3 regions of the Luteimonas yindakuii genome follow, and region 1 is predicted to be linked to each of the others. Evidence: predicted binding sites of a transcription regulator. Region 1 holds the regulator's gene; each other region holds the start of a gene.
What was found. Region 1 encodes FliA, which starts transcription of late flagellar genes. Its sites were predicted from a motif close to TAAAGTTTNNCNNNCNNNGGCCGATAA; they were not measured.
Positions count from the first base shown of each region.

Region 1 (10,388 bases):
TGTGGACCGCGCTGCGCGTGGGTGCACTGCTGATGGCGATGCCGCTGATCGGCACCCGTGCGATCCCGGCGCGGATCCGGGTGATGGTGGCGCTGGCGATCAGCCTCGCACTGGCACCGCTGCTGCCGGCGCCGCCCGCATACACCGGCTTCGATGCGGCCACCGTGCTGTCGATCGCGCGCGAGCTGGCGGTGGGCGCGGCGATGGGCTTCATGCTGCGGCTGGTGTTCGAGGCCGGCGCGCTGGCCGGCGAGCTGATCTCGCAGGGCACCGGCCTGTCGTTCGCGCAGATGTCGGATCCGTTGCGCGGGGTGAACTCGGGCGTAATCGGCCAATGGTTCTACCTCGCGTTCGGGCTGCTGTTCTTCGCCGCCAACGGCCATCTGGCGATGGTGGCGCTGCTGGTGCACAGCTACGAGGCGCTGCCGATCGGCACGGCCCTGCCCGACGTGCGCGCCACGCTGTCGGTGGCGCCGGAATTCTTCGCCGTGGTGCTGCGCGGCGCGGTCAGCCTGGCGTTGCCGGTGATGGTGGCGATGCTGGCGGTGAACCTCGCCTTCGGCGTGCTGTCGCGCGCCGCACCCGCGCTCAACCCGATCCAGCTGGGCCTGCCGATCTCGGTACTGGTGGGCCTGTTCCTGATCGCGATGCTGGCCGGCGAACTCGGCCCGCCGGTGCAACGTCTCTACGACGCCGCGTTCGATGCGGCGGGGCGCGTTCCGACCGGGGGATAAGCCAACTCGCGGGTTGCGCTGATGCGTCCACGTTCCGCCCTCACCGCTTCGCGGCACGCGCCTTGCACTGCTCCAGGCAGGTAACAGCGGCCGTGACTGATGGCGGAAAACGAAGACGGTCAGGAAAAGACCGAACAGCCCAGTGAAAAACGGCTGCGCGAGGCCCGGGAGAAAGGCAATGTCCCGCGCTCGCGCGAGCTGTCGACGGTGGCGGTGTTCGGTGCCGGCGTGGCCGCGCTGCTGGCCATGGGCGGCGGCTTCGCCGCGCGCGCACTCGACTGGATGCGCGTCGCGCTGACCCCTGACCTCGCGCTGCTGGAATCGCCGCACCTGCTGTTCGGCCATGCGGCGATGCTGATGCTGGGCTTCCTGTGGATCCTGGCGCCGCTGCTGCTGGTCACGCTGCTGGCCTGCTTCATCGCACCGGCGGTGATGGGTGGCTTCAACTTCGCCACCAAGGGCCTGGTGCCCGACCTCAAGAAGCTCGATCCGATGGCCGGGCTCAAGCGCATCTATGGCCCCGAAGGCTTCGCCGAACTGCTGAAGTCGCTGCTGCGCGTGGCGCTGGTCGGTGGCGCGGCGACGCTGTTCCTGTTGCCGAGCCTCAACCGGCTGCGGTCGATGCTCAACCAGCCGCTCGAGGACGCCGCCCGCGGCGGGCTGCAGTTCGCGCTGTGGATGCTGATGGCGACCGCCGGCGCGCTGCTGCTGCTGGCACTGATGGATGCGCCCTACCAGAAGTGGAACTGGCGGCGGAAGCTGATGATGACGCGGCAGGAACTGCGCGAGGAGATGAAGGAGTCGGAAGGTCGCCCCGAGGTCAAGGGCCGCATCCGCCAGCTGCAGCAGGAGATGTCGCAGCGCCGGATGATGGAGGACGTGCCGACCGCCGACGTGATCGTGGTCAACCCGACCCACTACGCGGTGGCGCTGAAGTACGAGGGCGGCAACATGCGCGCGCCGAAGGTCGTCGCCAAGGGCGTCGACGAACTGGCCCTGCGCATCCGCGAAGTCGGCGAGAAGCACCGCGTCGCGCTGGTGTCGGCGCCGCCACTGGCACGGGTCTTGTATCGGGAGGCGGAGATCGGCCAGGAAATCCCGGTGAAACTCTACGCTGCCGTTGCCCAGGTGCTCTCCTACGTCTACCAGTTGCGCAACTGGCGGGCCGGCACGCCGCAGCCGCAGCTTGCCGACATCGACGTCGACGAGGCTGACGGCGCACGCGAAGCCCCGCGATGAGCGCCGCATTGATGCAGCCGGGCCCGAAGCGCATCTTCGACATGCTGCGCAATGGCCTTGGCGCGCCGCTGGTGGTGCTGGCGCTGCTGGCGATGGTGGTGGTGCCGCTGCCGCCGACCATCCTCGACATCCTCTTCAGCTTCAACATCGCGATCTCGCTGGTGGTGCTGCTGGCGGTGATCTACGTGCAGCGCCCGCTGGACTTCAGCATCTTCCCGATCGTGCTGCTGATCACCACGATGCTGCGCCTTGCGCTCAACGTGGCCTCCACCCGCGTGATCCTGCTGCACGGCCAGAACGGCCCCGACGCGGCCGGCAAGGTGATCGAATCGTTCGGCGAGTTCGTGGTGGGCGGCAACTTCGCGGTCGGCATCGTCGCCTTCGCGATCCTCACCATCATCAACTTCATGGTCATCACCAAGGGCGCCGGGCGCGTGTCGGAAGTGACCGCGCGCTTCATCCTCGATGCCATGCCCGGCAAGCAGATGGCGATCGACGCCGACCTCAATGCCGGCCTGCTGACCCGCGAGGAAGCCAAGGCGCGTCGCGAGGAAGTGCGCCAGGAAGCCGACTTCTACGGCGCGATGGACGGCGCCAGCAAGTTCATCCGCGGCGATGCCATCGCCGGCATCCTGATCCTGTTCGTCACCGTGATCGGCGGCCTGGCGATCGGCGTGCTCCAGCACGGCATGCCGGCCGGCGAAGCGGCCGCCACCTACACCCTGCTGTCGATCGGCGATGGCCTGGTGTCGCAGATCCCGGCCCTGCTGGTGTCGTCCGCGGTCGCGCTGCTGGTGACCCGTGCCTCGCGCTCGCAGGACATGGGCGGCGCCGTCACCGGCCAGGTGTTCGGCCAGCACAAGGCGCTGACTATCGCCGCCGCGATCCTGCTGGTCGTCGGCCTCGTGCCGGGCATGCCGAACCTGGCCTTCCTGAGCCTCGCCGCGCTGGTGGGCTACGGGGCCTGGTACATGCGCAAGCGCGAGGCGGAAGCCGCGATCGCCGCCGCCAATCCCGATCCCGCCCTGCCCTCGCCCGAACAGGCCGCCACCGCCGAACTCGGCTGGGACGACCTGCGCCCGGTCGATCCGCTCGGGCTGGAAGTCGGCTACCGGCTCATCCCGCTGGTCGACAAGGCCCAGGGCGGCGAACTGATGGCGCGGATCAAGGCCGTGCGTCGCAAGCTCACCCAGGACATCGGCTTCCTGATCCCGCCGGTGCATATCCGCGACAACCTCGAACTCGCACCCACCGCCTACCGCCTGCTGGTGCACGGCGTGCCGGTGGCGACCGCCGACATCCACCCCGACCGCCTGCTGGCACTGGACCCGGGCGGCACCCTGCATCCGATCGAGGGCATCCCCGGCAAGGACCCGGCGTTCGGGCTCGACGCGCTGTGGATCCTGCCGCTGCAGCGTGCCCAGGCCGAAGCCGCCGGCTACACCGTGGTCGATCCCGCCACCGTGGTCGCCACCCACCTCTCGCACCTGGTGCGAGAGCAGGCACCGGAACTGCTGGGCCACGAGGAAGTGCAGCAATTGCTGGCGACGCTTGCGCGCAGCACGCCGAAACTCGCCGAGGACCTGACCCCGAAGTCGCTGCCGCTGTCGGTGGTGGTGCGCGTGCTGCAGAACCTGCTGATCGAGCGCATCCCGGTGCGCCAGCTGCGGCGCATCGCCGAGTCGCTGGTCGAGCACGCCGCGCACACCCAGGACCCCACCCAGCTCACCGCCGCGGTGCGCACCGCGCTGGGCCGCTTCATCGTCCAGGAGATCGCCGGGCCGGCCACCGAACTGCCGGTGTACACGCTGGCGCCGACGCTGGAACGCGTCTTGCAGGACTCCGCACAGGGCGCCGGTGCCGCACTGGAACCGGGCCTCGCCGAACGCCTGCAGCAGAGCCTCGCCGATTGCGCGGGCCAGCAGGAGGCCAGGAACGAACCGGCCGTGGTGCTGGTGCCCAGCCAGGTGCGCGCCGCGCTGGCGCGCCTGGTCCGCCACAGCGTGCCCGGGTTGTCGGTGCTGGCCTACACGGAAGTCCCCGAAGACCGGCGCCTGAAGCTGGTGGGCACGATCAGTTGAACAACGCGTCACCCCTTTCGAACCACGGGCAACAGTCATGAACATCCGCCGCTTCGTCGCCGCCGACATGCGCACCGCACTGCAGATGGTGCGCGACGCCCATGGTCCCGATGCCGTGATCCTCTCCAACCGCCGCACCGACGAGGGCGTGGAGATCGTGGCGGCCAGCAACTACGACGAAGCCTGCCTGCAGCGCGCCCTCGAGGCGCAGCCGCGCCCGCCGGCCGAAGCACCGGCACCTGCGGTGGTCGCGCCGGAACGGCCGCTCGCGCCGGCAGAACGCTGGTTGCGTGAACTCGCGCCCGCCACGACGACCGCGCCGGTCACGGGCACCTCCACCCCCGCGCCGGTGGCGCCAGCGCCAGCGGTCGCCGCCATGGCGGCACCGGCCACACCGCGTGCCACGCCGCGCCGGGCCGCAGCTGCGGTCGCCGAACCCACGTCAGCCGCCAGGGCCCGCGACGCAGGCGACGAATTCGACGGCCCCGCCTTCGCCGAACTGCTGGCGCGCACGCGTCCGCCGGTGGCCCCGGTCGACGACCGCCCAGCCCCTGCACCCGAGCCGCCGGCGCCGGTGCTCGCCGCAGTCCCGACGCCGCCGGCGCCCGCCAGCGACGGCGAACTGGCGCGCATGCGCGACGAACTGGCGCAGATGCGCACCATGATCGAGCGCGAGATGGCCCGCCTCACCGACGAACGCCTGCGCGGCTCGCCGGTGCGCGCACAGATGATGGACCTGCTGGAGGACTACGGCTTCGATGCCGGCATCACCCGCGACGTGGTGCTGCAGATCCCCGCCGACACCCCTGAACACCGCGCCCGCGGGCTGATGCTGGGCCTGATCTCGCGCAAGCTGCCGATCTGCCCGGTCGATCCGCTGCACGAGGCCGGGGTGATCGCCCTGGTCGGTCCCACCGGCGCCGGCAAGACCACCACGATCGCCAAGCTGGCCGCGCTGTACGCCGCCCAGTACCAGCCGCGCGACGTCGCGCTGGTGACCACCGACACCGCGCGCATCGGTGGCCGCGAACAGCTGCACAGCTACGGCCGCCAGCTCGGCATCGCCGTGCACGAGGCCGACAGCGAGGCCAGCCTGCTGCAGCTGCTGCAGAAACTGCAGGACTACCGGCTGGTGCTGGTGGACACCGCGGGCCTGAGCCAGCGCGACCGCGCACTGGCCGGCCAGCTCAACTGGCTGCGCGCCGCGCGCCAGGTCCGCACGTTGCTGGTGTTGCCGGCCAACACCCACTTCGCCGACCTCGACGAAGTGGTGCGCCGCTTCGAGCACGCGCGCCCGCAGGGCGTGGTGCTGACCAAGCTCGACGAGACCAGCCGCCTCGGCAGCGCGCTGTCGGTGGTGGTCGACCACCAGCTGCCGCTGACCTGGACCACCGACGGCCAGCGCATCCCGGAAGACCTGAGCCGGGCCAATGCCGCCCATCTGGTGCTTCGCCTTGAAGATCTCCGCCGCGATGCCGATAAGCCCATGGCATCCGAGCATTCCGCCCCGGAGCACACCCATGCTGTCGCCTGAGACCCTGCCGCCGATGTCCGTCGCCGTCCCGCCCGCACTCCAGCCCGTGCGCACCCTCGCCGTCACCGGTGGCAAGGGCGGCGTGGGCAAGACCAACGTGTCGGCGAACCTGGCGATCGCGCTATCGGAGCTCGGCAAGCGCACGCTGCTGCTGGATGCCGACCTCGGCCTGGCCAATGTCGACGTGCTGCTGGGGCTCTCGCCGCGCCACACGCTGGCCGACCTCGTCGCCGGGCGCTGCAGCCTCGACGAGGTGATCCTGGAAGGCCCGTCGGGGGTGATGATCGTCCCCGCCGCCTCCGGCCGCCGGCACATGGCCGAACTCCGTCCCGCCGAACACGCAGGCCTGGTCAACGTCTTCAACGATCTGCAGCGCGACCTCGACATGCTGGTGGTCGATACCGCTGCCGGGATCACCGATTCGGTGCTCACCTTCTGCCAGGCCGCGCAGGACACGCTGGTCGTGGTCTGCGACGAGCCGGCCTCGATCACCGACGCCTATGCGCTGATCAAGGTGCTCGCGCGCGAGCGTGGCGTCGGCCAGGTACAGGTGGTCGCCAACATGGTGCGCAGCCCGCAGGAAGGCCGCGGCCTGTACGAGAAACTGTCGCGCGTGTGCGAGCGCTTCATCGGTGACGTGTCGCTGAACTATCTCGGCGCGGTGCCGCAGTGCGAGTGGCTGCGGATGTCGGTGCAGCGCCAGCAGGCCGTGGTGCGCGCCTATCCGGCGAGCCCGTCGGCGCGTGCGCTGACCGAGATCGCCCGCCGCACCGCCCGCTGGCAGGCGCCGACCGCGCCGCGCGGCCATGTCGAGTTCTTCGTCGAGCGGATGCTGCGCCAGGGAGTGCCGGCATGAGCATGGCCGCCCGCCACTACCAGGACATCCAGCGCAGCAACGCGCCCGATCCCATCGTCCAGCACGCCGAACTGGTGCGCCGTATCGCCCATCACCTGGCGGCGCGGCTGCCGGCCAGCGTGGAGATCGACGACCTCGTCCAGGCCGGCATGATCGGCCTGCTCGAGGCCTCGCGCAGCTATGACGCCGAACAGGGCGCGTCGTTCGAGACCTATGCCTCGATCCGCATCCGCGGTTCGATGATCGACGAGATCCGCCGCGGCGACTGGGTGCCGCGTTCCGTGCACCGCCGCGCACGCGAAGCCGCTGCAGCGATCCGCGCGATCGAGCAGGCCAGTGGCCGCGCCGCGGCCGCACAGGAAGTCGCCGACAAACTCGGGCTGCCGCTGGCCGACTACATGCGCCTGCTGGAGGACGCCGCGCGCGGCCAGGTGCTGAGCCTGGATTCGCATGTCGAGGACCATGGCGAGGTCGAGCCCGCGCGGCGCGGCGGCCCGACCCCGCAGGACGCGCTGGTGCGCGGCGAGTTCGGCCGCGAACTCGCCGCCGCGATCGGCCTGCTGCCGGAACGCGAGCAGCTGGTGCTGTCGCTGTACTACCAGCAGGAACTCAACCTCAAGGAGATCGGCGCGGTGCTCGGCGTCAGCGAATCACGCGTGTGCCAGATCCATGGCCAGGCGGTGGTGCGGCTGCGCGGGCGCCTGACCGCGTTCGAACTCGCGGACACCGGCATCGGCGACGACGACTGATGCCTACGGTTTTACTGGAGCCCCACTTTTGAACAAGAACATGCGCGTCCTGATCGTCGACGATTTCTCGACGATGCGCCGGATCATCAAGAACCTGCTGACCGACCTCGGCTTCAACAACACCGTCGAGGCCGAGGACGGCCACAGCGCGCTGGCGGTGTTGCGCCAGGACGCGGTCGAGCTGGTGATCACCGACTGGAACATGCCCGGCATGACCGGCATCGAACTGCTGCGCGCGATCCGCGCCGACGCCGCGCTGCGCGCCCTGCCGGTGCTGATGGTGACCGCGGAAGCCAAACGCGAGCAGATCATCGAGGCGGCACAGAACGGGGTGAACGGCTACATCATCAAGCCGTTCACCGCGCAGACCCTCGAGGAGAAGCTCAACAAGGTCTTCGAACGCCTCGGGGGCGGTGCTTGAACACGCCGGTGGTCGACGACATCCCGGTTGCACGCCTGCTGCAGGACGCACTCGACGCGCTCGAACGCGGCGACGAGGACGCCTGGCGCCAGCACGTGGATGCGATCGCCGCATCGCGCACGCATACGCTGGTCAACGGCCTCGGCCGCCTCGCGCGCGAACTCGAACAGGCGCTCGATGCCCTGCCCCCGGCGCCGTCCGGCGGCAACCTCGACGATGCCTGCGCGCGCCTCGACCATGTGGTGGCGATGACCGAAGAGGCCACGCACCGCACGCTCGACCTGATCGACGACAGCCGCGCGCTGGTCGCGCGCCTCAAGGACGGCCCGCTGGACGAGACCCAGGCCGGTACCGTGGAAGCGCTGCGCGACAACCTGCGCGAGATGGCGCTGGCGCAGAGCCACCAGGACCTGGGCGGGCAGATCATCCGCCGCGTCGCCTCGATCGTGCGTGGCGTGCACGAGGGCTTCGGCGAGCTCGGCCTGCCGCCGAAGGACGAGCCGGCCTGCGACGAACGCGGCCATGGCCCGGCCGTGCGCGGGCTGGATGCCGGCACCGTCGGCCAGAGCGACGCCGACGACCTGCTGTCGAACCTGGGCCTCTGACGCGGTGAACGCCTCGCCGGAAATCGCCGCCGACTTCGTGCTCGAAGCACGCGAGCTGCTCGACGACCTCGGCGGGCAGCTGGTCGCGCTGGAGCAGACGCCGGGCGACCGCGAACAGTTGAACGCGGTGTTCCGCGCGTTCCATACCCTGAAGGGTGGCGCCGGCTTCCTCGGCGTCACCCCGCTGGTGGAACTCTGCCACGCCGCCGAGGAGACCCTGGGCGCCGCGCGCAGTGGCCACGCCACGCTGGAGCCGCGCCATTTCGATGCGGCGCAACAGTCACTGGACTGGCTGCAGGCGATGGTCGACGCGATCGAGAACGGCGGCGACGTCCCGCGCGCCCCGGCCGCGGTGGTCAATGGTTTCTCGCTGGGTCCGGTCGCCACGGCGTCGGGGCTCGCCCCCGCCGCCAACGGCGAGATGATCGGCGACGACGAATTCGAAGCGCTGCTCGACCAGTTGCACGGCAATGCGGCACCGGGCGCGGGCAGTGCAGTTGCCAGTGGCGAACCGATCAGCGACGACGAGTTCGAGGCGCTGCTCGACCAGCTGCATGGCTCGGCGCCTCCCGGTGCGGCTGTGCCTGCCGCCGTGGCCACGCCGGCACCCCTGCGACCGCCGCCGGCGCCCGTCGCCGTGCCGCCCAGGCCCGCCGCGCCGCAACCGGCTAATGCATCGGCCAATGCCGAGCGCGAACACACCGTGCGCGTGGACACGCGACGCCTCGATGCGATCGTCGACCTCGTCGGCGAACTGGTGCTGGCGCGCAACCGCCTCAAGACCCTGCGTGCGCGGCTGCGCGACGAGGAACTCGACCGCGCCGTCAGCACGCTCGACAACGCCACCGCACGCCTGCAGGGCGCGGTCATGCATACGCGCATGCAACCGGTCGGCAAGGTGTTCTCGCGTTTTCCCAAGCTCGCCCGCGATGTCGCCCGCGCGCTCGACAAGGAAGTGGACCTCGAACTGGTCGGCGCCGACACCGAGCTCGACCGCAACCTCGTCGAGGCGCTGGCCGACCCGCTGGTGCACCTGGTGCGCAATGCCATCGACCACGGCATCGAAGCCCCTGCCCTGCGCGAGGCCACCGGCAAGTCGCGCGCCGGCCGGGTGCGGCTGATCGCCCAGCAGCAGGGCGATTACGTCGGCATCGAGGTGCAGGACGACGGTGCCGGCATCGACCCGGAACGCCTGCGCAGCAAGGCGCGGGAAAAGGGCCTGATCGATGCCGAATCCGCGGCGCGCCTGAGTCCGGAGGAATGCCTGCACCTGGTATTCATGCCCGGCTTCTCCACCCGCGGCGAGGTCAGCGACATCTCCGGCCGCGGCGTGGGCATGGACGTGGTGCAGTCGCGCATCCGCGAGCTGAGCGGGCAGATCCAGATCCATTCGGAACTCGGCCGTGGCAGCCGCTTCTCGCTGCGGGTACCGCTGACGCTGGCGATCCTGCCGACCCTGCTGGTGCAGGCCGCTGGCGACGCCTATGCCTTGCCGCTGGCGCGCGTGCAGGAAGTGCTGCATGCCCCGACCCATGCGGTGAACTGGTTCGATGGCCGTGCCGCACTCGACCGTCGCTCGCACACGCTGCCACTGCTCGATCTTCGCCACTGGCTGCGGCAGCCGGCGCCGGAGACGGCGTTGCTGACCATCGTGGTCCTGCAACGCGGCGATACCCGCTTCGGCCTGGTCGTGGACGAGGTCCGCGGCCGCGAGGAAGTGGTGATCAAGCCGCTGCCACGCGCACTGCGCGGCCTGCCCGGCTACGCCGGCGCCACCCTGATCGGTGACGGTCGCCTGGCGCTGATCCTCGACGTGGATGCGTTGAAAGGTCCGTGATTCGTGATTGGTAATTGGTGATTCGTGAGTGGCAAGGGCGGGCGACGTCCGTTCCGGTGATTCAGCTCTTCCGAACCACCCATCACGAATCACCAGTCACCGCGCCCGACTCAAGTCGCGCGCCCCTTCGCCGATATCGCCACCATGGATATCTTCAGCGTCATCGGACTCGTGCTCGCCGTGGTCGCCCTGCTGGGCGGCAGCGTCCTCAAGGGCGCGGGGCTGGCGGGGCTGTGGTCTCCCGCGGCCTTCGTCATCGTCATCGTCGGCACCGTGGCCGCGATCCTGCTGCACGCACCGCGCCCGGTCTTCAGCCGCGCGATGAAGATCTC
Region 1 covers NZ_CP039383.2:1,545,809-1,556,196, reverse strand. Annotated here, with positions in the region: gene fliR (flagellar biosynthetic protein FliR) at 1-734, shown strand, start outside; gene flhB (flagellar biosynthesis protein FlhB) at 834-1,973, shown strand; gene flhA (flagellar biosynthesis protein FlhA) at 1,970-4,054, shown strand; gene flhF (flagellar biosynthesis GTPase FlhF) at 4,092-5,588, shown strand; gene E5843_RS07095 (P-loop NTPase) at 5,575-6,444, shown strand; gene E5843_RS07090 (RNA polymerase sigma factor FliA) at 6,441-7,193, shown strand; gene cheY (chemotaxis response regulator CheY) at 7,222-7,614, shown strand; gene E5843_RS07080 (protein phosphatase CheZ) at 7,611-8,219, shown strand; gene E5843_RS07075 (chemotaxis protein CheA) at 8,224-10,056, shown strand; gene E5843_RS07070 (flagellar motor protein) at 10,201-10,388, shown strand, end outside.

Region 2 (10,388 bases), 250 kb from region 1:
GCACGCACAAGGACGCGCTCGGCTCGCTGGTCGCGCTGGAGATGGGCAAGTCCAAGCCGGAAGGCGACGGCGAAGTGCAGGAGATGATCGACATCGGCGAGTTCGCCGTTGGCCTGTCGCGCCAGCTCTACGGCCTGACCATGCATTCCGAGCGCCCCGGCCACCGCATGTACGAGCAGTGGCATCCGCTGGGCATCGTCGGGATCATCTCGGCGTTCAACTTCCCGGTCGCGGTGTGGGCCTGGAACTCGTTCGTGGCCGCGGTCTGCGGTGACATCTCGATCTGGAAGCCGTCGGGCAAGACCCCGCTGTCGGCGGTCGCGTCGATGCGCATCTGCAACGAGGCGCTGCGCGAAGGCGGCTTCCCCGACCTGTTCTTCCTGTTCAACGACACCGACAACGCGCTGGCCGAGCGCATGGTCGACGACCGGCGCGTGGCGATGATCAGCTTCACCGGTTCCACGAAGGTCGGCCGCCAGGTCGGCGAACGCGTCGCGCGCCGCATGGGCCGTTCGCTGCTCGAGCTCGGCGGCAACAACGCGATGATCGTGGAGGCTTCCGCCGACCTGAAGCTGGCGATCCCGGCGATCGTGTTCGGCGCGGTCGGCACTGCCGGCCAGCGCTGCACCACCACCCGCCGCGTCTTCATCCACGAGTCGATCCATGACGACGTGCTGGAGAAGCTGGTGTCGGCCTACGGCCAGGTGGAGAAGAAGATCGGCGATCCGACCGACCCCGCCAACCTGATGGGCCCGCTCAACAGCGCCGACGCGGTGCAGGCCTACCTGGACGCGATCGAGAAGGCCAAGGCATCCGGCGGCACCGTCGCCACCGGCGGCAAGGCGCTGACCGATCGCAAGGGCAACTTCGTGCTGCCCACGATCATCACCGGCCTCGCCAACGATGCCGAGGTGGTGCAGACCGAAACCTTCGCGCCGATCCTCTACGTGATGAAGTACAGCGACCTCAACGAGGCGATCGCGATGCAGAACGACGTGCCGCAGGGCCTGTCGTCGTCGATCTTCACCACCGACCTGCGTTCGGCCGAGCAGTTCCTGTCCGCCTGGGGCTCGGACTGCGGCATCGCCAACGTCAACATCGGCACCTCGGGTGCGGAGATCGGCGGCGCCTTCGGCGGCGAGAAGGAAACCGGTGGTGGCCGTGAGTCGGGCTCCGACGCCTGGAGGGCCTACATGCGCCGGCAGACCAACACCATCAATTACTCCAACAACCTGCCGCTGGCACAGGGGATCAAGTTCGACCTCTGACCGCACCCGGGGTGGCCGCCGCAAGCCGAAGTACGATACGGCCACGGCGGCCCTCCCCGGGCCGCCACGCCGCAGGAGCCGGACATGGATGCAATGCCCCGCCAGACCAGTGTGCTGGCCGTTCTGAGCCTGGTGTTCGGGATCCTCGGCTGGACGCTGCTGCCCGGCCTCGGCGCGATCGTGGCCGTGGTCACCGGCCATATCGCGCGTGCGGAGATCCGCCGCACACCGCAGACCCTGGAAGGCGACGGACTGGCGATTGCCGGCCTGGTGCTGGGATGGCTCGGCATCGTGCTGGGCATCGTGCTGGTGGCGCTGATGCTGCTGGTGTTCGGCGGCCTGGCGTGGCTCTCCGCGTGGGCATGACCGTGCCGACCACCTTCCGCGCACTGCCGACCCTCGACACCTCCGCGCGCGCCCGCACGCGGCCCCAGGAGCGCTGAGCCGCATGTATCCGCTTGGCCGCCGCCTGCTGTTCTCCTTCGATGCGGAACGCGCGCATGGGCTGGGGCTCGCGGCGCTGGACATGGCGTACCGGACCGGCACCACCGGCCTGGTCGCACGCAAGGTGAAACCGCTGCCGACGCCGGCGTTCGGGCTGCGCTTTCCGAATCCGGTCGGCCTCGCCGCGGGCCTCGACAAGAACGGCGAACACATCGACGCACTGCTCACGCTGGGCTTCGGCTTCGTCGAAGTCGGCACCGTCACGCCGAAGCCGCAGGCGGGCAACCCGCAGCCGCGCATGTTCCGGCTGCCGGAGCACAACGCGGTCATCAACCGGCTGGGCTTCAACAACGGCGGCGTCGAGGCGCTGGTCGCCAACGTGTCGCGTGCGAAGCGCCAGGGCGGCCTGCTGGGCATCAACATCGGCAAGAACAAGGACACCCCGAACGAGTCCGCGGTCGACGACTACCTGTACTGCATGGAGCGGGTGTATCCGCTGGCCGACTACATCACCGTCAACATCTCCTCGCCCAATACCGCGGGCCTGCGCGAACTGCAGGAGGAGCAGTCGTTGCGACGCCTGGTCGGCACCCTGCGCGAGGCCCAGGAGCGCTTCGGCGCGCAGCATGGCCGCCGGGTACCGATGCTGGTGAAGGTGGCGCCCGACCTGTCCGACGACGACATCGACGCCGCCGCCCGCGTGCTGCGCGAACTGCAGGTGGACGGCGTGATCGCCACCAACACCACGGTGTCGCGCATCGCGGTGCAGCAGCATGCGCTGGCCCGCGAGACCGGCGGCCTGTCCGGCGAGCCGCTGATGAACAAGGCCACCGCGGTACTGCGCATGCTGCGCACGCGGCTGCCGGATTCGATCCCCCTGGTCGGCGTCGGCGGGATCATGACCGGCGCCGACGCGGTGAAGAAGGTCGCGGCCGGGGCATCGCTGGTGCAGCTCTATACGGGTCTCGTCTATCGCGGTCCTGCGCTCGTGCACGAATGCGCGGCGGCAATCCGCCGGCGCAAGGAAGCCCCGAGCATCGGCAACCTGCCCCCGGCCTGAGAGCACGATGACCCACGGCCACCGTGTGCTGCAGCGCGTGCCGCTGCGCAGCCTGAACACCTTCGGCATCGACGCCTGCGCCCCGCGGCTGGTCGAGGTGGCCGATGCCGACGCCCTGCCCAGGCTGCTTGCATCCGGCCTGCTCGGCGACGCCGCGACGCCGGCGATGGTGCTCGGCGGCGGCAGCAACCTGCTGTTCGCCGGCGATCCCGACCGCACCCTGCTGCGCCTGTGCGGGCAGCGGATCGACATCGTCGACGACACCGATCCCACGCATGTGCGGGTGCGCGCCGAAGCCGGCGTCGAATGGCACGCGCTGGTGATGTGGTCGCTGGCGCAGGGGCTCGGCGGGCTGGAGAATCTCGCGCTGATCCCCGGCACGGTCGGCGCCGCGCCGATCCAGAACATCGGCGCCTACGGCGTCGAGGTGGGCGAGCGCATCGTCGTGGTCGAGGCGTTCAATCGCGACGACGGCGCACTGGCACGGCTCGACCACGACGCCTGCGCCTTCGCCTACCGCGACAGCCGCTTCAAGCGCGCACCGGACCGCGAGATCGTCACCGCGGTGGAGTTCGCGCTGTCACGGCACGCGCAGCCGCGCCTGGGCTATGCGGGACTCGGCGAGGAACTTGCCGCGATGGGCATCACCACGCCCTCGCCGGCCGACGTGGGCGAGGCAGTGATCCGCCTGCGCCGGCGCAAGCTGCCCGACCCTGCCCGCATCGGCAATGCCGGCAGCTTCTTCAAGAACCCGCTGGTCGCCACCGTGCAGGCACAGGCGCTGCTGGCCGACCACCCCGACCTGCCGTTGTATCCCGCCGGCGACCCCGGCCGCCGCAAACTGTCGGCCGCATGGCTGATCGAGGCCTGTGGCTGGAAGGGCCATCGCGACGGCGATGCCGGCGTATCGGCGGGCCATGCGCTGGTGCTGGTGAACCACGGCGACGCCAGCGGACTGCAGCTGCTCGAACTCGCCGTGCGCATCCGCGATTCGGTGCGGGCGCGCTTCGGCGTCGCGCTGGAGCCGGAACCACGCATCGTCGGCGCGGCCTGGCCGGCGTGAACAGGCAGGCGGACCCGCACGCGCATCACCTCCTGCCGCGCCATCGGCGATCATCCGCGGCGACCACGGCCCGTACCGGTCCGGGTTGAGTCGCGAGCAGAAGGAGCCGTCCCGCCATGCCGCTGTCCACGCCCGCGCGCGCCGCCCTCCTGATGCTCGGCAGCACCATGCTGTTCGCGCTGATGGTCATCGCGATCCGCCTGGCCTCGGAAAGCCTGCACACGTTCGAGATCGCGTTCTTCCGCAACTTCTTCGGCCTGATGGCCGCGCTACCGCTGCTGCTGCGGCCCGGACGCGGCCTCGCCTTCCTGCGTACCGAGCAGCTGCCGCGCTACGTGGTGCGCTGCCTGATCGGCGTGGGTTCGATGTTCTGCGGCTTCTGGGCCATCGGCAACCTGCCGCTGGCGCAGGCGGTGTCGCTGTCGTACTCGACGCCGATCTTCGTGACCATCGCGGCGGTGCTGTTCCTCGGCGAAACCGTGCGTGCACGCCGCTGGACCGCGGTCGCACTCGGCTTCATCGGCGTGCTGGTGATCCTGCGGCCAGGCACCGGCGAGTTCACGCCGGGCATGCTGGTGGCCGTGGCGGCGGCGGTGCTCAGCGGTGTCGTCGCCATCCAGATCAAGCAACTGTCACGCACCGAACCCGCCGACCGCATCGTGATCTGGACCACGCTGTTCTGGGTGCCGATGTCGTTCCTGCCCGCACTGGCGGTCTGGGAATGGCCGCAGGGCATCGTCTGGCTGTGGGTGGTCGCCGCCGGCGTACTGGGGACCGGTGGCCACATGCTGTGGACGCGTGCGCTGAAGATCGGCGAGGTGTCGGCACTGACGCCGATCAGCTTCATGCAGCTGCCGGTGGTCGCGCTGTTCGGATGGGTGCTGTTCGACCAGACCGTCGACCGCTGGACCGCCGCCGGCGCCGCGATCATCCTCGCCGCGAATGCCTACATCGCGCATCGCGAAGCGCGCCTGTCGCAACGCTCGGCAACGACCGCCCCGGTGGAGGCGGCCAAGCCGGGCGAGTAGCCGGGCACCGGCGCCCGGTCATCCGGCGGTCGCGTGCGCCGGCGCACCGAAGTTGGCGACCTCACCCTGCAGGCCCGCGGCCACCAGTTCCAGCTGCGCCGACGCGGTGGCGGTCCGTTCGACCAGTCCCGCGTTCTCGCGCGTTCCTTCCTCCATCCCACGCAGCGCCGCGTTGACCTGTTCGACGCCGAGCGTCTGCGCGCGGGTGGCCGCGGAGATGTCGCCCATCATCGCGCTGGTGCGTGCCACCGCGTCGGAGATCTGGCGCATCGCATCGCCCGCCTGATGGACGCGCCCCGCGCCCGCCTCGATCGCGGCGTTGGCTGCCGCAAGGTTGGTGCCGATCTCCCTGGCCGATGCCGCGCAACGCTGCGCCAATGCGCGGACCTCGCTGGCCACCACCGCGAACCCGCGTCCGCGCTCGCCGGCATGCGCGGCCTCGACCGCGGCATTGAGCGCCAGCAGGTTGGTCTGGAACGCGATGGTGTCGATGACGCCGACGATCTCGCCGACCTTGCGGCCACTGGCGGCGATGTCGCGCATGGCCTCGGTGACGCGCCCGACCGCCACCGCGCCGCCATCGGCGGCCTGGTTGGCGCTGCCGGTCAGCGCGAATGCCGCATCCGCGTTCGACGCGGTTACCGCGATCGCCGACGCCAGCTGCTCCATGGTCGCCGCCGTGCCGCGCAGCGAGGCTGCCTGCTGCTCCGTGCGCGCGGACAGCGCACCGTTGCCGGATGCGATGTCGCGCGCACCGGCGTGGATGGATTCCGAGAACGCCTGTACGCGCTCGAGCAGCGCCTCGAGTGCCCTCGCCTGTTCGACCTCGCCGGTGATGTCGGTGCAGTACTTGACGATCCGGTAGGGTCTGCCGGCCGCGTCGAGGACCGGGTTGTAGCTGGCCTGCAGCCACAGGTCGCCGCCGTCGCGACGGATGCGCCGGTAGCGGCCGGCATCGGCCTCGCCACGGCCGAGCTTCTCCCAGAACACGCGGTACGCCACCGAGGCGCTTTCGGAACGATCGACGAACATCGAGTGATGGCGGCCGACGACGTCCGCCTCGCTGTAGCCGACCGCGCGCAGGAAGTTGGCGTTGGCGCCGCGGATGGTGCCGTCGAGTTCGAACTCGATCACCGCCTGCACCTTGTGCAACGCGGTGATCTGGCCCTCGTGGTCGGCGGTCCGATTGCGCTGCGCGGTCACGTCGGTGGCGAACTTGACCACCTTGCGGGGCCGGCCGGCGGCGTCGAGGATCGGGTTGTAGCTGGCCTCGATCCAGACATCACGGCCGTTGCGCGCGCGGCGCCGGAATTGGCCGGAGCGGAATTCGCCCGCGTTGAGCGCGTCCCAGAACGCGCGGTAGTCCGCGCCGGCAGCGTCCTGGCGGTCGACGAACATCGAGTGGTGCCTGCCGACGACCTCGTCGGCGGCGTAGCCCATCGTCGCCAGGAAATTGGCGTTGGCGCGCAGGATCGTGCCGTCGAGCGCGAACTCGATCACGGCCATGGAACGGTCCAGCGCCTGGTATTGCGCAGCCAGATCGAACTCGTCGGACTTCCCTGCGCTGATGTCGCGGACCAGCTCGACAACCCGCGGCGCGACGCCTGCATTGGCGGGCATCGCGATGAAGGTGGACTCGAGCCACTGTTCGCGACCGTCGGCCGCGATGCGACGCACCCGGCCGGAAGCATTGCCTCCGCCCACCAGCGCCTGCCATGGGTCGTACCCGTCCTGCTCGAAGCCGTGCGAGGCCAGGAGCTCGCGATGATGGCGACCACGCATGTCGTCGTCGCCGCAACCAAGCAGTGCTCGATAGGCCGTGCTGGTCCGCAGCACGCTGCCATCGCCGGCCAGTTCGGCAACCGCGTGGGTATGCTGCATGGCGTCGTACAGGGTGGCGGCAACAGCAGGAGCGTGCCGTCGCGACGATCGCGACAGGAAAGGGACTGCAAGCATCCGGGGACATCCGATGACGTGGGATAACGGGCCCCGGGCAAGGCCCCGGAGACGGCGCGTACCCCGCCGTACCACCGCTATCGGCCGACTTCTCCCCTACTTGAGTGCCGATCCGCGAAGCCGTTCACAGCTTCCGGAGCACGGCCATCAGCGTACGCATGCAGGCGCGTCCGTAGCGTGAATCCGCATGTGCGACGGTCCTGGTGGTCGTGTCGTTCCCGCAAAAAAAGACGCCCGGCGTGGGCCGGGCGTCCTGCAACAGGTCAGACGAAGTCAGGGCGTCACGGTCAACACCACCGGGGCCGCCGCCTTCGGCGTCACCGGGTCATTGCTCTGGACGCAGTAGTTCGCCACATGGCGCCCCGGGGCGAGGCCGGCGGTGCTGACGTTGATCCGCAGGGTCTGGCTGCGCCCCGGCGCGACGCTGCCACTGGGCGGTGCCGCCGCGCCCATCCACGGTGCGCCGCAGCCGACCATGCCGCCGATCCGCATCGACAGGCCGGGGAAGGCGCTGACCGGCGACCACGCGCCGCCGCCATCGGGTGCCACCACCAGTGCGGCGAAGCTGCCGTCTCCCTGCGGGGAGGCGTACCAGACCCAGCTGCTGGCGAACGGCGCGCGTGCGTAGACCACCAGCCAGTAGCGGCCGGCCGGCAGCACCACGTTCTGGCCGGCGGCGGCAAGGTCGAGGGCGATGTTGGCGCCCGACAACGCGACGCCGGGCCCGTTGGCCGCACTGGTGTAGCGCCAGACCGCTGCCTGTGGCGAGGTCGCCGGGTTGCCGGCGGGCAGCCCGTTGGCATCCGGGAAGATCGCCCAGCCCAGTGCGCTCGCCACGTTCGGCAGCACCGCGCCGCCGACCATGAAGCCCTCCGCCCACAGCGACGTGATGCGGGTGTCCCCGGCGAGGATGAAGTCGTCCGCGGCGAACTGTGCGGCGGGCGCGCCGGCATCGGTGCGCCAGGTGCCGCGGTAGCCGGTGGTGAGGGTGCCGCGCTGGCGATCGACCAGGGTCAACGCCGCGGTCCCGGTGTTGGCCACCGAGTACTCCAGCGTCGAACCGCCGGCATTGGCGACCGACCCCACCGCGATTCCACTGCGACCACGCGCGAGGCTGAGCGCCACGGCATCCGGAAGATCGATCACCGGCGCCGGCACCGCGATGGCCACGGGCAGCCGCAGCGTCGGCCGCGGCTGTCCGCCGACCGTCGCGTTGACCGGCTCCATCACCACTTCGCCGAACTGCCAGCTGCCGTCTGCCGGCAGGGTGCTGCTGTTGACCAGCACCCGCAGCGTGCGGGTCGCGCCTGCCGCCAAGGTCAGGCTGGCCGGCGTCACCCCGCCCGGCACGCCGTCGAGGCGTACGCGGTAGGTCTGCGTCGAGGCGGTCGGATTGCGCAGCGTGCGCAGGAAACTGCAGTTGCGGAAGCACTGCCCGCTGGCGATCGACGGCTGGTTGAGCGAGGACACGTCGCCACCGGTGGCCGGATTGGCGGCGAGGTAGTTGGCCGCGGTCTCGTGCATCACCAGCCCGGCATTGATCGCCCGGTCCACGCGGATACGGCCGCTGCCCTTGCCGAACGGCGTGGCCGGCGTGACCTCGTCCTCGAGGTAGACGCGCGGTTCGGCGGTCATCGCCAGCGCCGACTTGATCTCCGGCGCGCTCCAGCCGGGTCGCGCCTGGCGCACCAGCCCGGCGGCGCCGGCATGGTGGGGCGAAGCCATCGAAGTGCCGTTCATCAGGCCGACCAGGTTCTCGAAACCCGTGATCGTGGTTCCCGCCATGCTCGCGAGGATGCTCACGCCGGGTGCGGTGACGTCGGGCTTGAGCAGGTCGAAGCGACCGGCCGGCCCACGCGAACTGAAGGCGGCCAGCGCATCGGCGGTGTTGGGCAGCGGCACCGGCGGGAACGCGATCGCGGCAGTGGCGTCGGCATGCGCCCGTGCGAAATCACGCAGGGCGATGCCGTCGGCCTGGTTGACGCCGAACGCGCGGATGGTGGTGCCGGGAACCGACGGGATCAGATCGCCTGCCGCGTTGTTGGCGATGACCACGGCGATGGCGCCGCCGGCGGCGACCGCGTTGGTCTTCTCGGTGAACGAGCAGCCACCACGGCGCACCAGCACGATCGCACCCTGGTAGGACCCCGCCGGCGCTGCGGTGCAGGCGTCGGCATCGGTGTCGAAGGTCGGGCTCACCCGCAGCGGCGTGGTGCCCGGGATCGCCGAGGTGTGCGGAATGCCGTTGCTGCCTTCGTTGAGCAGCACCGGGGTCAACGGTTCCGGCACCGGCTGCGGGCCGGTGACCTGCAGGGTCACCGCGAACGCGCCGCGGCCGTGCTGGGCGGCGGCGGTGGAAGCGACCCACGGTTCCAGGTGGCCCATCGTGTTCGGCCCGGGCCCACTGTTGCCGGCCGAGGCGGCGACGTAGATGCCGGCGTCGGTGGCACCGAGGAAGGCCAGAGACACCGCCTCGCTCCACGGCTGCGCGCCACCACCGATGGAATAGTTGATGACATCGACGATGCCGTCGGCGACCGCCTGTTCGATCGCGGCCACCGCAGAGACGTTCGGGCACAGGCCCTGGCTGGTGGCGGTGTTGGTGTAGCAGATGTCGAACGCGACGATATTGGAACGCGGCGCAACGCCGGAGATGCGCCGCGCATTTCCGCGGAAGTCGACGTCGCGTCGGTTGCCGGCGGCAGTGGAGGCCACGTGGCTGCCGTGGCTGTTGGTATCGCCGAAGCCGGGTTCCTCGCGGATGTTGGGCTGGCCGCAGGTGTTGGCGGGCGGGCCGCAGACGAAGTTGTAGCCGCCGATCAGCTTGGCGTTGCAGCGCCCCTGGTCGACGCCACCGGCGGCGCAGGTGCCGAGGTAGTTGCCGTCGCCCAGCGGATTGACGTGCACGTAGCCGTCCACCGGATCGACCGCCGCGAACGACGGGCTGCCGAAGTTGATGCCGGAATCGAGGATGCCGAACACCACCCCCTCGCCCTGGTAGGCCGCCGGTGCACCCGGATTGGTGCCGTTCCAGACCGGGCCGGCGCCGATAAGGAGCGGGCCGGTATCGGTATCGAGCACGTATTCGCGGTAGCCCTCGACGAACATCACCTCCGGCATCGCGGCCACCGCCGCGACCTCATCGGTCGACAGTGACAGCACCACGCCGTTGACGGCGTACTGCATGCGCCTTTCCGCGGCCACCGCGCGGCCGATGCGGCGCGCGATGGCGCCTTCATGCGCCTGCTGGCGCTGGCGCAGGTGGGTGACATAGCTGCGCGCATTGGCGCCGCGTGTATCGACGCGTTGCCTGCCGCGGGCGTCGAGCCGACGCTCCGGTGCGGCCAGGCCCCGCGTACCGCCCTCGTAGGCGGCGAGCGCGGGCTCGCGGAAGACCACGATATGGGGCTGCGATGCATCCAGGGCACCATCCGCCCCGCCTCCACGGCTGGCCGCGGTCAGCGGTGCCTGCGGATCGGCGGATGCCGCGCTGGCGGCGGCGGTGGCAACGGTGCCCGGATGATTGCCGGAACCGGACGGGAGACTGACGATTGCGGCGAAGGCCAGTC
Region 2 covers NZ_CP039383.2:1,798,159-1,808,546, forward strand. Annotated here, with positions in the region: gene amaB (L-piperidine-6-carboxylate dehydrogenase) at 1-1,268, shown strand, start outside; gene E5843_RS08240 (DUF4190 domain-containing protein) at 1,353-1,634, shown strand; gene E5843_RS08245 (quinone-dependent dihydroorotate dehydrogenase) at 1,717-2,772, shown strand; gene murB (UDP-N-acetylmuramate dehydrogenase) at 2,780-3,835, shown strand; gene E5843_RS08255 (DMT family transporter) at 3,952-4,863, shown strand; gene E5843_RS08260 (methyl-accepting chemotaxis protein) at 4,882-6,744, opposite strand; gene E5843_RS08265 (S8 family serine peptidase) at 7,093-10,388, opposite strand, start outside.
Region 2: E5843_RS08260 (methyl-accepting chemotaxis protein) is a predicted target of FliA. The motif match lies at 6,897-6,923, and genes of this name have one in related genera.

Region 3 (10,388 bases), 560 kb from region 1:
CCTTGCCGAGGATGTGCGCCTGGTCGCGGGTGGCCTGGTAGTCGACGAGGATGCCGTCGCGCACCAGGTCCCAGCGTCTGGTCGGTACGCCCTCATCGTCGTAGCCGACCGCGCCGAGGCTGCCGGGCCGGGTCTTGTCGGCGAACAGGGTGACGATGTCGCTGCCCCACCGGTAGCTGCCGCGCTTGTCGAGCGTGGCGAAGCTGGTGCCGGCGTAGTTGGCCTCGTAGCCGAGCACGCGGTCGAGCTCCAGCGGGTGGCCGACGTTCTCGTGGATGGTCAGGAACAGGTTGGATGGATCGACCACCAGGTCGTACTTGCCGGGCTGCACCGATGGTGCACGCAGCTTCTCCTGCGCCTGGCGGGCGGCGGCGACCGCGTCCTCGCGCATGTCGTAGCTGCGGCCATACGCGACCACGCCGCCCGGCAGCTCGAAGCGCTGCGAGCGGTCGCCGTCGAGGTATTCATAGCCCATGCCCATCGGTGCCGACAGCCCGTCGCGGGTGCGGAACTTCCCACTGGCCTTATCGATCGCGGTCACCGTGAAGGGCACCCAGATGCGGTGCACGTCCTGGTCGATGTAGGAGCCGTCGGTGGAGGCGAAGTACTTCTGCTCGTTGATGACGAACATCCGCGAGCTGACGAAGCTGGCACCGGCGCCCATCGCCGCGGCGTTGACGCCCAGCAGCAGCTCGACCTTCTCCTCGACCGGGACTTCCATGCCGTTGCGCACGACCGGCGTGCGCCAGTCCACCTCGCCAAGCGCCGGTGCCGGGGCCAGCCGCACGGGTTCGACCTGCAGGCGCGCATTGGCGCGCGCGATTGCCGCCGCCTGCCGCGCGGCGTCGGCCACCGCCAGCGTGGTCAGCGTGTTGGTGGCCGCGAAGCCCCAGGCGCCATCGACGATGACGCGGATGCCGGCGCCGATCGACTCGCCGTTAACGACGTTCTCGACCTTGTCCTCGCGCGTCATCACGTACTGGCGCAGGTAGCGGCCGATGCGCACGTCGCAGTAACTGGCGCCGGCATCGCGTGCGGCCTGCAGGCCGGCATCGGCGAGCGGCTTCTTCATCGCGGCGTCGAGCGGCGTGGCCAGCACCTCGGCGGCGACGGCGCGGCCGAACCAGCCCGGCACCAGGGCACCGGCGGCGCCAAGGCCACCGAGGGCGATGAAGTCACGTCGTTTCAAGGCAGTGCTCCAGCGTGCATCACGGGGATGCGGGTGTGTCACCGACACATGCCGGCCCTCCCCGATTCTCGACACTGCGGCGCGTGAAAGGCATAGGCCGATGGTCATGCCTGCAATGCAGGGTGCGCACATCGGGCGTGGCGACTACGCTTGCTGCCTGACCGTTTCCATCTTCGCGGAGTGCTTCGATGCGCCACAGCCTGCTTGCCCTGTCCCTGCTCGCCGTCCTCGCCGGCTGCCAGCCTTCGACCGGCCCCGCCACGGTGGACAGCCCTGCTGCAGCGACCACGGCCGCCACCCAGGGCGAGGCCGACCAGGCCTTCGCCGCCCTCGCCGACCGGGCACTGGCCACGTGGTTCGAACAGTCGCCGATCAGCGCCACCCGCACCGGCGAGCATCGCCACGACGACCGCGTCGACGATCTGAGTGAGGAAGGCCGCCAGCGTGTGGTCGATGCGAACCGTGCGCTGCTTGCGGGACTCGACGCGATCGACGCCAGCCAGCTGTCGCGCGACAACCAGGTCGACGCGCTGCTGCTGCGCAACCGCCTAGAGGCCACGATCTGGAACGTGGAAACGCTGCAGTCGTGGGCCTGGGACCCGCTGCTGTACAACGGCCTGGCCGGCGGCGCGATCTACAACCTGATGGCACGCGAGTTCGCGCCGCTGCCCGAGCGCCTCGCTTCCGCCAGCGCGCGCATGGAAGCGCTGCCGACGCTGTTGGCGCAGATGCGCGCGAACCTCGACCCGGCGCGTGTACCCAAGGTGCATGCGGAAACCGTGTCGCGGCAGAACCGCGGCCTGCTGTCGTTGGTCGACCAGTTCATCACCCCGCACGCCGGCAGCCTGGATGGCGAGGCGCGCACGCGCCTGGATGCCGCCGTCGCCGGCCTGCGCACCGCGGTCGACGAGCACCAGGCCTGGATCGACGGCACCCTGGTCCCGAATGCCGCCGGCGACTTCCGCATCGGCGCCGCGCTGTTCGACCAGAAACTCGGCTATTCGCTCAACGCTTCGCTGTCGCGCGAGGAGATCCGCCAGCGCGCGCAAGCAGAAATCGTCCGTGTGCGCGAGGAGATGTATGCCATCGCGCAGAACGTGCTGAAGGACCGCGACGGCGCCCCGGCCCTGCCGGCGACACCGGACGATGCGCGGCAACAGGCGGCCATCGAGGCGGCGCTCGAGCTGGCCTACGCCGAACGACCCGCGCGCGATGCGGTGTTCGACTTCGCGCGGCAAACGCTGGAAACGGCAACCACGTTCACCCGCGAACACGACCTCGTCACCGTGCCGGACGCGCCGGTGCGCATCATCGAGATGCCGGAATTCCAGCGTGGCGTGGCGGTGGCCTATTGCGATTCACCCGGCCCGCTCGACAAGGGGCTGGAGACCTACTATGCGATCTCGCCGATTCCCGACGACTGGAGCGATGACCAGGCGACGTCGTTCCTGCGCGAATACAACGACCGCATGATCCACCTGCTGTCGATCCACGAGGGCGTCCCGGGCCATTACCTCGAGGGCGCGCACTCGGTGGGCCATCCGTCCACGCTGCGCGCGGTGCTGCGCTCGGGTCCGTTCGCCGAAGGCTGGGCGGTGTACACCGAGGAAGTGATGGCGCAGGCGGGCTACCTCGACCACGACCCGCTGTTCCGGCTGGTGCAGCTGAAGTTCTACCTGCGCTCGGTGGCCAACGCGATCCTCGACATCGGCGTGCACGTCGACGGCTGGGAGCGCGAGCAGGCGATGGAGTTGATGGTGCGCACCACCTTCCAGCAGGAGAGCGAGGCCGCCGGCAAGTGGATCCGCGCCCAGGTGAGCTCGGCGCAGCTGCCGACCTATTTCGTCGGCGCGCAGGAACACTTCGACATGCGCCGCGCGGTGGAAGCAAAGCGCGGCGACGCCTTCGACCTCAAGGCCTACCACGACGAGGTGCTGTCGAAGGGCGCGCCGCCGGTGCGCTTCGTGCGCCAGCTGATCCTGGACGAGCCGATCGGCTAGGGAATCGGCACCCGTCCGGTGTAGCGGCGAGGACGACCCGGTCGTCGTCCCGAAGGCGATGCGGCGGCACTGCCGGTGCCGCTACCGGTGCCCAGGCTACAGCGTGAGTTGATCAGGACGCGGACCGGCCACGATATCCGCGGCCGGTGCAGGGCGCCCGATCACGAAGCCCTGCGCGCAATCGCAGCCGAGCTCGCGCAGCAGGGAAAGCGTGGCGGAGTCCTCGACGCCTTCGGCCACCACCTCCAGGCCGAGGTGGTGGCCGAGGTCGATCATCGAGCGGACCAGATGGCGCGCGCGGTCGTTGCTTGCGACGTCGACCACGAAACTGCGGTCGATCTTCAGCTCGTCGGTGGGCAGTCGCTGCAGGTAGGCCATCGACGAATAGCCGGTGCCGAAATCGTCGATGGAGATGCGCACGCCCTCGTCGTGCAGCTCGGCCAGCACGCCCTGTGCGCGGACCACGTCGCGCATCAACGCGCTCTCGGTCACCTCCAGCGCCAGCGCATGCGGCGGCACCTGCCAGACCCGGAGCAGGTCCATGACCTGCAACGCGAACCCCGGCAGCTGCAGGGCCACGACCGACAGGTTCACGTTGATGTGCACGTCATCGCCGTCGCGACGCAGCTGCGCGAGGTGCCGCAATGCCACGGTGAGGCTCCAGCGCGTGAGCTCGCCGATCAGGCCCGTGCGCTCGGCCTCGCCGACGAATGCCGGCGGTGGCACGGCGCCGATGCGCGGATGGGTCCAGCGCGCGAGCGCTTCATAGCCCGAGGTCAGGCCGGTTCGCAGGTCGAGCACCGGCTGCAGGTAGAGCTCGAGCTGGTTGAGCGCCAGGGCATCGCGCAGCTCGTCGTGGGTGAAGCTGTCGGCGTGCACGGGCCTGCGCCAGAAGGCGAAGCCGTCGGCCTCGGAGCAGGCCTCGTCGCAGGCCTGGTCGGCTCGCAGGCACAGCTGCTCGGGATCGATTCCATCCGACGGGCACAGCGCCAGCCCCACCGTCACCGAGGGATGCAGCTGCCAGCCATCCAGCATCACCGGCTGGCCGAGTGCGCGCACGAGCTTGGCCGCTGCCAGCGACGCGTGCTGCTGCCCGCGCAACCCGGGCAGCAGGACGACGAAGCCGTGCTCCGCGATCCTCAACACCGTGTCCTGGGCGCGCAGGGTGGCGACCAGTTTCGCCTCCATTGCCGCCCCCAGCGCCTCGGCGACCGCATAGCCCAGCGACAGTTCGGTCTCGCGCGTGCGCTGGCCGCGCACCACCAGCACGGCGAGCTCCTCGCCGGCCGCGCGGTGGGCGTCGATCGCCTGCGACACCGTGTGCAGGGTGGCGGGACGGTTCAGCATCCCCGGGCCGCACGCAACCAGGCGCTCACAGGAACAGCTCGACCGGGTCGAGGCCGCATTCCTCCGGCGACAGCGCACCGGCGATGCGGATCGCCGCATCGCGGTCGCCCTGCATCATCAGGTCGAGGGTGCCGAAGTGCTCCAGCACTTCGCGGTCCGGCGTGGTCAGCACCATCACCCGCGGCATCAGCCGGCGTGCGGCGTTCTGTGCCATCACGATCGCCACTTCGCCGGTGTTGAGCTCGACCAGCGAGCCCACCGGATACACGCTCATGCACTGCATGAACTGCTCCACCAGCTCGCCCGCATATGCCGTCCCGCGGCCACGGTAGAGCTGCTGCAGCGCGACGTGCTGGGCCATTGCGGGGCGGTACGGGCGCGGGCTGGTCATCGCATGGTAGGAGTCGATCACCGCCGCGATGCGCCCGAGCAGCGGGATCCGGTCGCCGTCCAGCGCTGCCGGATAGCCGCTGCCGTCCACGCGTTCGTGATGGGTGGCGATCATGTCGCACACATGCGCCGGCACCGCGGCGCCATGGTCCAGCAGATCGAGCGCGTGCTGGACGTGGGCCTGCACCTGGTGCATCTCGTCCGGAGCCAGCGGCCCGGGTCGAGCAAGCAGCTCCGGCGGCACCCGCAGCTTGCCGATGTCGAGCAGCAATGCGCCGCTCGCCAGGTCCACCAGCAGCGGCTCCGGCAGGCCGAGATGACGTCCCAGCGCGGCAGCCAGCGCGCTGCAGCCCAAGGCGTGGTCGTAGGCGTAGTCGCCGCGTTCGCGCAGGCGGTCCACCCACAGGAAGGCATCGGCGTTGCGCACCATGCTGCGCACCATCGGCTCCACCGCCTCGCGCACCTCGCCCGCGGCGATCGGCCGGCCGGCGCGCACCTCGTCGAGGATGCGCGTCGCCAGTCGCACCACCTCGGCCTGCGCCTCGCGTGCCTGCGGCAGTTCGGTGTCGAACGCAGCCAGCTGCGGATAGGCCTGGCTGTGCTGCAGTGCCTCGATTTCGCTGTTTTCGAAGACCGGGCCGACGTCGCGTACCGGCGCAGCCGCCACCGCCGGCTCCCGCGGCGCCAGCCCGAGCAGCGTGTCGACATACACCCACTCGCACAGCGAGGCCAGCAGGTCGATGTCGGCCTGGCTGGCGATCATCACCCCCTGCAGCGGAAAGGGCGTGCCCTCCCAGTCGCGGTCGAGCCGGCAGACATACATGCCCTCGACGAGCTCCGCGACGGCGACCTTGCGCTCCTCGACCTTCAAGAACATTCCCTTTGTCTCCGTTGCGCCTGCATGGGGCGCGAGAGGCGCCCGACAGCCATCCGCCATCCGCACGCTGTCCCCACGCTATCGACCGCGGGCGGCGGTCCTTTAGGGGTTTCCCCGACCCTCACGCGAGAAGGGCCGCGCCGCTCCCGGCGCCCCCTGGCGGCCCTTCCGGAGCTTACGCGAACCGCCCGCGGTGCCCTTCACCCCTCCGGCGGCGCCAGGACCTTGTCGCGTCAGGCGCGCAGGGTGGCACCGCCGTCGACATACAGATCGCCCATGGCGATATGGCCGGCCTGCTCCGACAGCAGGAACATCACCGCGTGGGCGATGTCGGCAGGTTCGGCGATCTTGCCCAGCGGGATCCCGCTCTTGAAGTTCTCCATGGTGCCGGCGATGACCCGGGCCTCGCCGTCGGCGTCGGCCCACATGCCGGTCTGCATCGAGGTCCGGGTGGACCCGGGGGCGACGACGTTGCAGCGCACGCCGTGCGGGGCGAGCTCGAGGCCGAGGCAGCGCACGAACATCGTGGCGGCGGCCTTGGACGCGGCATAGGCGGCCATCGCCTGGCGCGGGATGCCGGCGGCGTTGGAACCCACCACCACCAGCGCACCGCGCCGGCGCGGCGCCATCACCCGCGCCAGTGCACGGCCGACATGGAAGACGCCGTCGGTGTTGACGGCGAAGGTGCGGCGCCATTCCGCGTCGGAGGTTTCCGCGACGCTGGTCGTGGACAGCACGCCGGCGACATGGGCGGCGAGGTCGATCGGGCCGATCTCCGCCTCCACCCGGGCCACGAGTGCGTCGACCGCGGCGGAGTCGGTGACGTCGAGGGCGAAGGCGTGCACGTTCGCCTCCGCCGCCGGCGCTTCGAGATCGGTGGCGACGACAATCGCGCCGCTGGCGCGCAACAGGGTAACGACCGCGGCGCCGATGCCGCCGGCGGCGCCGGTGACCAGGGCGATCCTGCCTTCAAAGCCGGTGAGGTGCATGGCGGGTCCTGAGCTGGTGTCGGCGGGAAAAGAGCGCCCTCACCCCTGGCCCTCTCCCGTGGACGGGAGAGGGGTTCCGGAGTCGGGTTCATGCGGGAGCGCGGTTCCGGAGCGCGGCCCGTGCGGCGGTGAGGCACCGCAAGGGACGCGATCGGGCGCGTGGTCGGCGTCGAACGCATGCAGCCGGGCATCAAGCAATCGTGCGATGCGTGGGGTGGCGTCGCGGCCGGTGAGTTCGGCGTGCAGGAAGGGCAGCTCCACCGCGTCGACCCGGGCGGCGTGCGCCGCCCACAGCGCGGACTGCAGCTGCGGACGGTCGACGTGGTCGTTGCCGGCGCGCACGTGCAGCAGGGTGCCGTCGTAGCGCGCGTGGTGGTGCTGGCGCACCAGCCGGTTGGTGTCGGTGACCGTGCGCACCACGCCGTCTAGCACCCCGCCGGGCAGGTTGCCGAGTGCGCTGTCGCCGCGGCGCAGGAAGTCGACGATCGCCTCGCGCGTGGTGAGCTCCGGATGCCCGTCGGGGTCGTAGCCCGCGATGGCCAGCAAGGCGCGCAGGGCGGCGACGGGATCGGGCTCCGGCTCGGCGCGCCAGCACTCCGCCGGATAGGCATCGAGCAGCGCCAGCACGCCGACCTCGCGTCCGAGCACGCGCAGCCGCACCGCCATCGCATGGGCAAGGATGCCGCCGACCGACCAGCCGAGCAGGTGCACCGGTCCTTCGGGCTGCAACACGGCCACGCGTTCGACGTACTCCGCCGCCAGCGCATCGATGCTGGCCGGCAGCGGCTGCGCGAGGTCCAGCGCCGGCGACTGCAGGCCATGCACGTCGCGCGCGGGCGACAGCGCACGCGCGAGTTCGCGGTAGCACCAGCTGATGCCGCCGGCCGGATGCACCACGAACAGTGGCGCACGTCCGGGATCGCCACGGCGCAGGCGCACCAGCGGCGCCAGGCCGTGGTCCGGCGTGTCGTCGTCGGCGTCGATGCGCGCGGCCAGCGCGGCCACGGTGGGGGTCGCGAACAGCGCGCCGAGCCCGGGGTCGCGGCCGAAGCGGCGCTGGATCGCCATCAGCAGGTGCACCGCCGACAGCGAATCGCCGCCCAGCGCGAAGAAGTCGGCGTCGGCGGAGACCGCACCTGCCTCGAGGCCCAGCGCCTGCGCGAACAACGCCGCCAGCACCTGTTCGGTGGGCGTACGCGGCGCCTCGCCCTCCGCTCCGTCGTAGACCGGCGCCGGCAGCGCGCCGCGGTCGAGCTTGCCGTTGGCGGTCACCGGCCAGTCGTCCAGCGCTACGAACGCCGCCGGCACCATGTAGTCCGGCACGCGCGCGGCCACGGTAGTGCGCAGCGCGGCGAGGTCAAGTTCGCCTTCCGGTTGCAGGTAGGCGACCAGGCGGCGATCGCCGGGGCGGTCCTCGCGCACGATCACGCCGGCACGGCGCACCGCGCCACTGGCGAGGATGGCGGTTTCGATCTCGCCCAGTTCGATGCGCAGGCCGCGCAGCTTGACCTGGTGGTCGCTGCGGCCGAGGAACTCGACCGCGCCGTCGCGCCGCCAGCGGGCCAGATCGCCGGTGCGGTAGAGGCGCGCGCCGGGCACGTGCGGATCGTCGATGAAGCGCTCGGCGGTGAGGTCGTCGCGGCCGAGGTAGCCACGCGCGAGCTGCACGCCGCCGAGGTAGAGGTCGCCGACCACGCCCGCCGGCAACGGCCGCATGCGCGCATCGAGCACGTACAGCCGCGTGTTCCACACCGGGAAGCCGATCGGCACCGGGCGCGAGGTGTCGTCCGCCGACGCCGGCCAGTAACTGACATCCACCGCCGCCTCGGTGGGGCCGTAGAGGTTGTGCAGTTCGGCCCGCACGGTGGCGTGGAAGCGGTCGCGCAGGTCGGCGCCGAGTTCCTCGCCGCTGCAGAACACCCGGCGCACGACGAGCCCGCGCGCCTCCGGTGCGGCGAGGAAGGCCTCCAGCATCGACGGCACGAAGTGCAGCGTGGTCACGCCGCGAGCGCGGACCAGGCGCGCCAGCGCGACCGGATCGCGATGCGCGTCGGGCGCGGCCACCACCAGCCGCGCGCCGGCCAGCAGCGGCAGGAAGAATTCCCACACCGACACGTCGAACGTGGCCGGGGTCTTCTGCAGGATGCGGTCTGAGGCGTCGATGCCGTAATGCGCGCGCATCCACTCCAGGCGGTTGACGATCGCGCGGTGTTCGACCACCACGCCCTTCGGCTCGCCGGTGGAGCCGGAGGTGTAGATCACGTAGGCGGCGTCGTCCGGACCCGGCACGCCTTCGAGCGTGGTGTCGGTGCGGGTGTCCCAGGCATCCGGCCCCAGTACCGGTGCGCTATCGCCGAAACGCGCTGCATCGCCCTGCCCCGCCAGCACGCACACCGGCGTCGCCGACTGCAGGATGCGCTGCAGGCGTGCATCCGGATGGGCGAGGTCCAGCGGCAGGTAGGCGGCGCCGGCGCGCAGCGTGGCGACCAGGGCGACGATCAATTCGAGCGAACGCGGTAGCGCCACCGCGACCACCGTATCGACGGTCGCGCCCTGCGCCCGCAACAGCAGCGCGAGTGCACGCGTGCGGCGTTCGAGTTCGCGGTAGGTCAGCGAAGCGCCTTCGAACTCCACCGCGACCGCATCCGGCGTCGCCTGCATGCTGCGTTCGATCAGCGCGGCCAGGGTGGTGTCGGGCACCTCCTGCGTGGTGGCGTTGACCTCGAACAGGTAACGTCGCGCTTCCTCGGGGCTGGCCAGCGGCACGTCGTCCATCTGCGATGCGTTGCAGGCGGCTGCGAGAAAGGCCTGCAGGCGCGCGGCATGCGCGGCGACCTCGACCGCGTCGTACAGCGTCGGGTTGGCCTCGATCTCGAGATCGAGCGCATGGGTCGCGTCGCCGCGGAAGCCGATGGTGACGTCGTCGATAGGACCGGTGCCGAGCACTTCCAGCGAGACCCGCATATCCGCGAGCCGCGGCGGGCGATAGAACGGCTGCACGTTGACCAGCGGCCCGTGCAGGCGGCGCTGGCCACCGAGCAGGCCGAGGTCGCGCCGCAACTGTTCGCCGCGGTAGCGCCCGTGCCGGCGGCCGCGCACCAGCGCACGCGCGATCGCCTGCACGAAGCCTTCGACGTTCGTCTCCGGCATCGCCGGCACCCGCAGCGGCAACACGTTCATGACCATCGCCGGCACCCGCGCGGATGCGCTGCCGAGTCGGCCCATGAACGGCACGCCGACCACGGCTTCCTCCTGGCCGGACATGCGCCGGCAGTATTCGGCGGCGAACGCGGTCAGCACGTCCGGCCACGGCTGGCCGATGCGCTGCGCGGTGGCCAGCAGTGCCGTCCGCAACGCTTCGTCGATCGCGACGACATGGCGATGGCAGTCAGGCGCGGCCGCGGCGAAGCCACCGCCCAAGCCGGCCGCGGCCGGCATCCCGGCCATCGTGTCGCGCCAGTACCCGGCATCCTGCTGGCGACGTTCGGAACGGCGGTAGGCGGCGTCTTCCCCGAACACACGCGACAACGATGCAAGTGGCGCGCCTGCGGCCGCATCGCCACCCACCGCATACAGCGCGCAAACGCGCTCTGCGA
Region 3 covers NZ_CP039383.2:986,717-997,104, reverse strand. Annotated here, with positions in the region: gene E5843_RS04505 (TldD/PmbA family protein) at 1-1,189, opposite strand, end outside; gene E5843_RS04500 (DUF885 domain-containing protein) at 1,378-3,189, shown strand; gene E5843_RS04495 (putative bifunctional diguanylate cyclase/phosphodiesterase) at 3,286-4,536, opposite strand; gene E5843_RS04490 (cyclic di-GMP phosphodiesterase) at 4,562-5,803, opposite strand; gene E5843_RS04485 (2,3-dihydro-2,3-dihydroxybenzoate dehydrogenase) at 6,037-6,792, opposite strand; gene E5843_RS04480 (non-ribosomal peptide synthetase) at 6,832-10,388, opposite strand, start outside.
Region 3: E5843_RS04490 (cyclic di-GMP phosphodiesterase) is a predicted target of FliA. The motif match lies at 5,882-5,908, and genes of this name have one in related genera.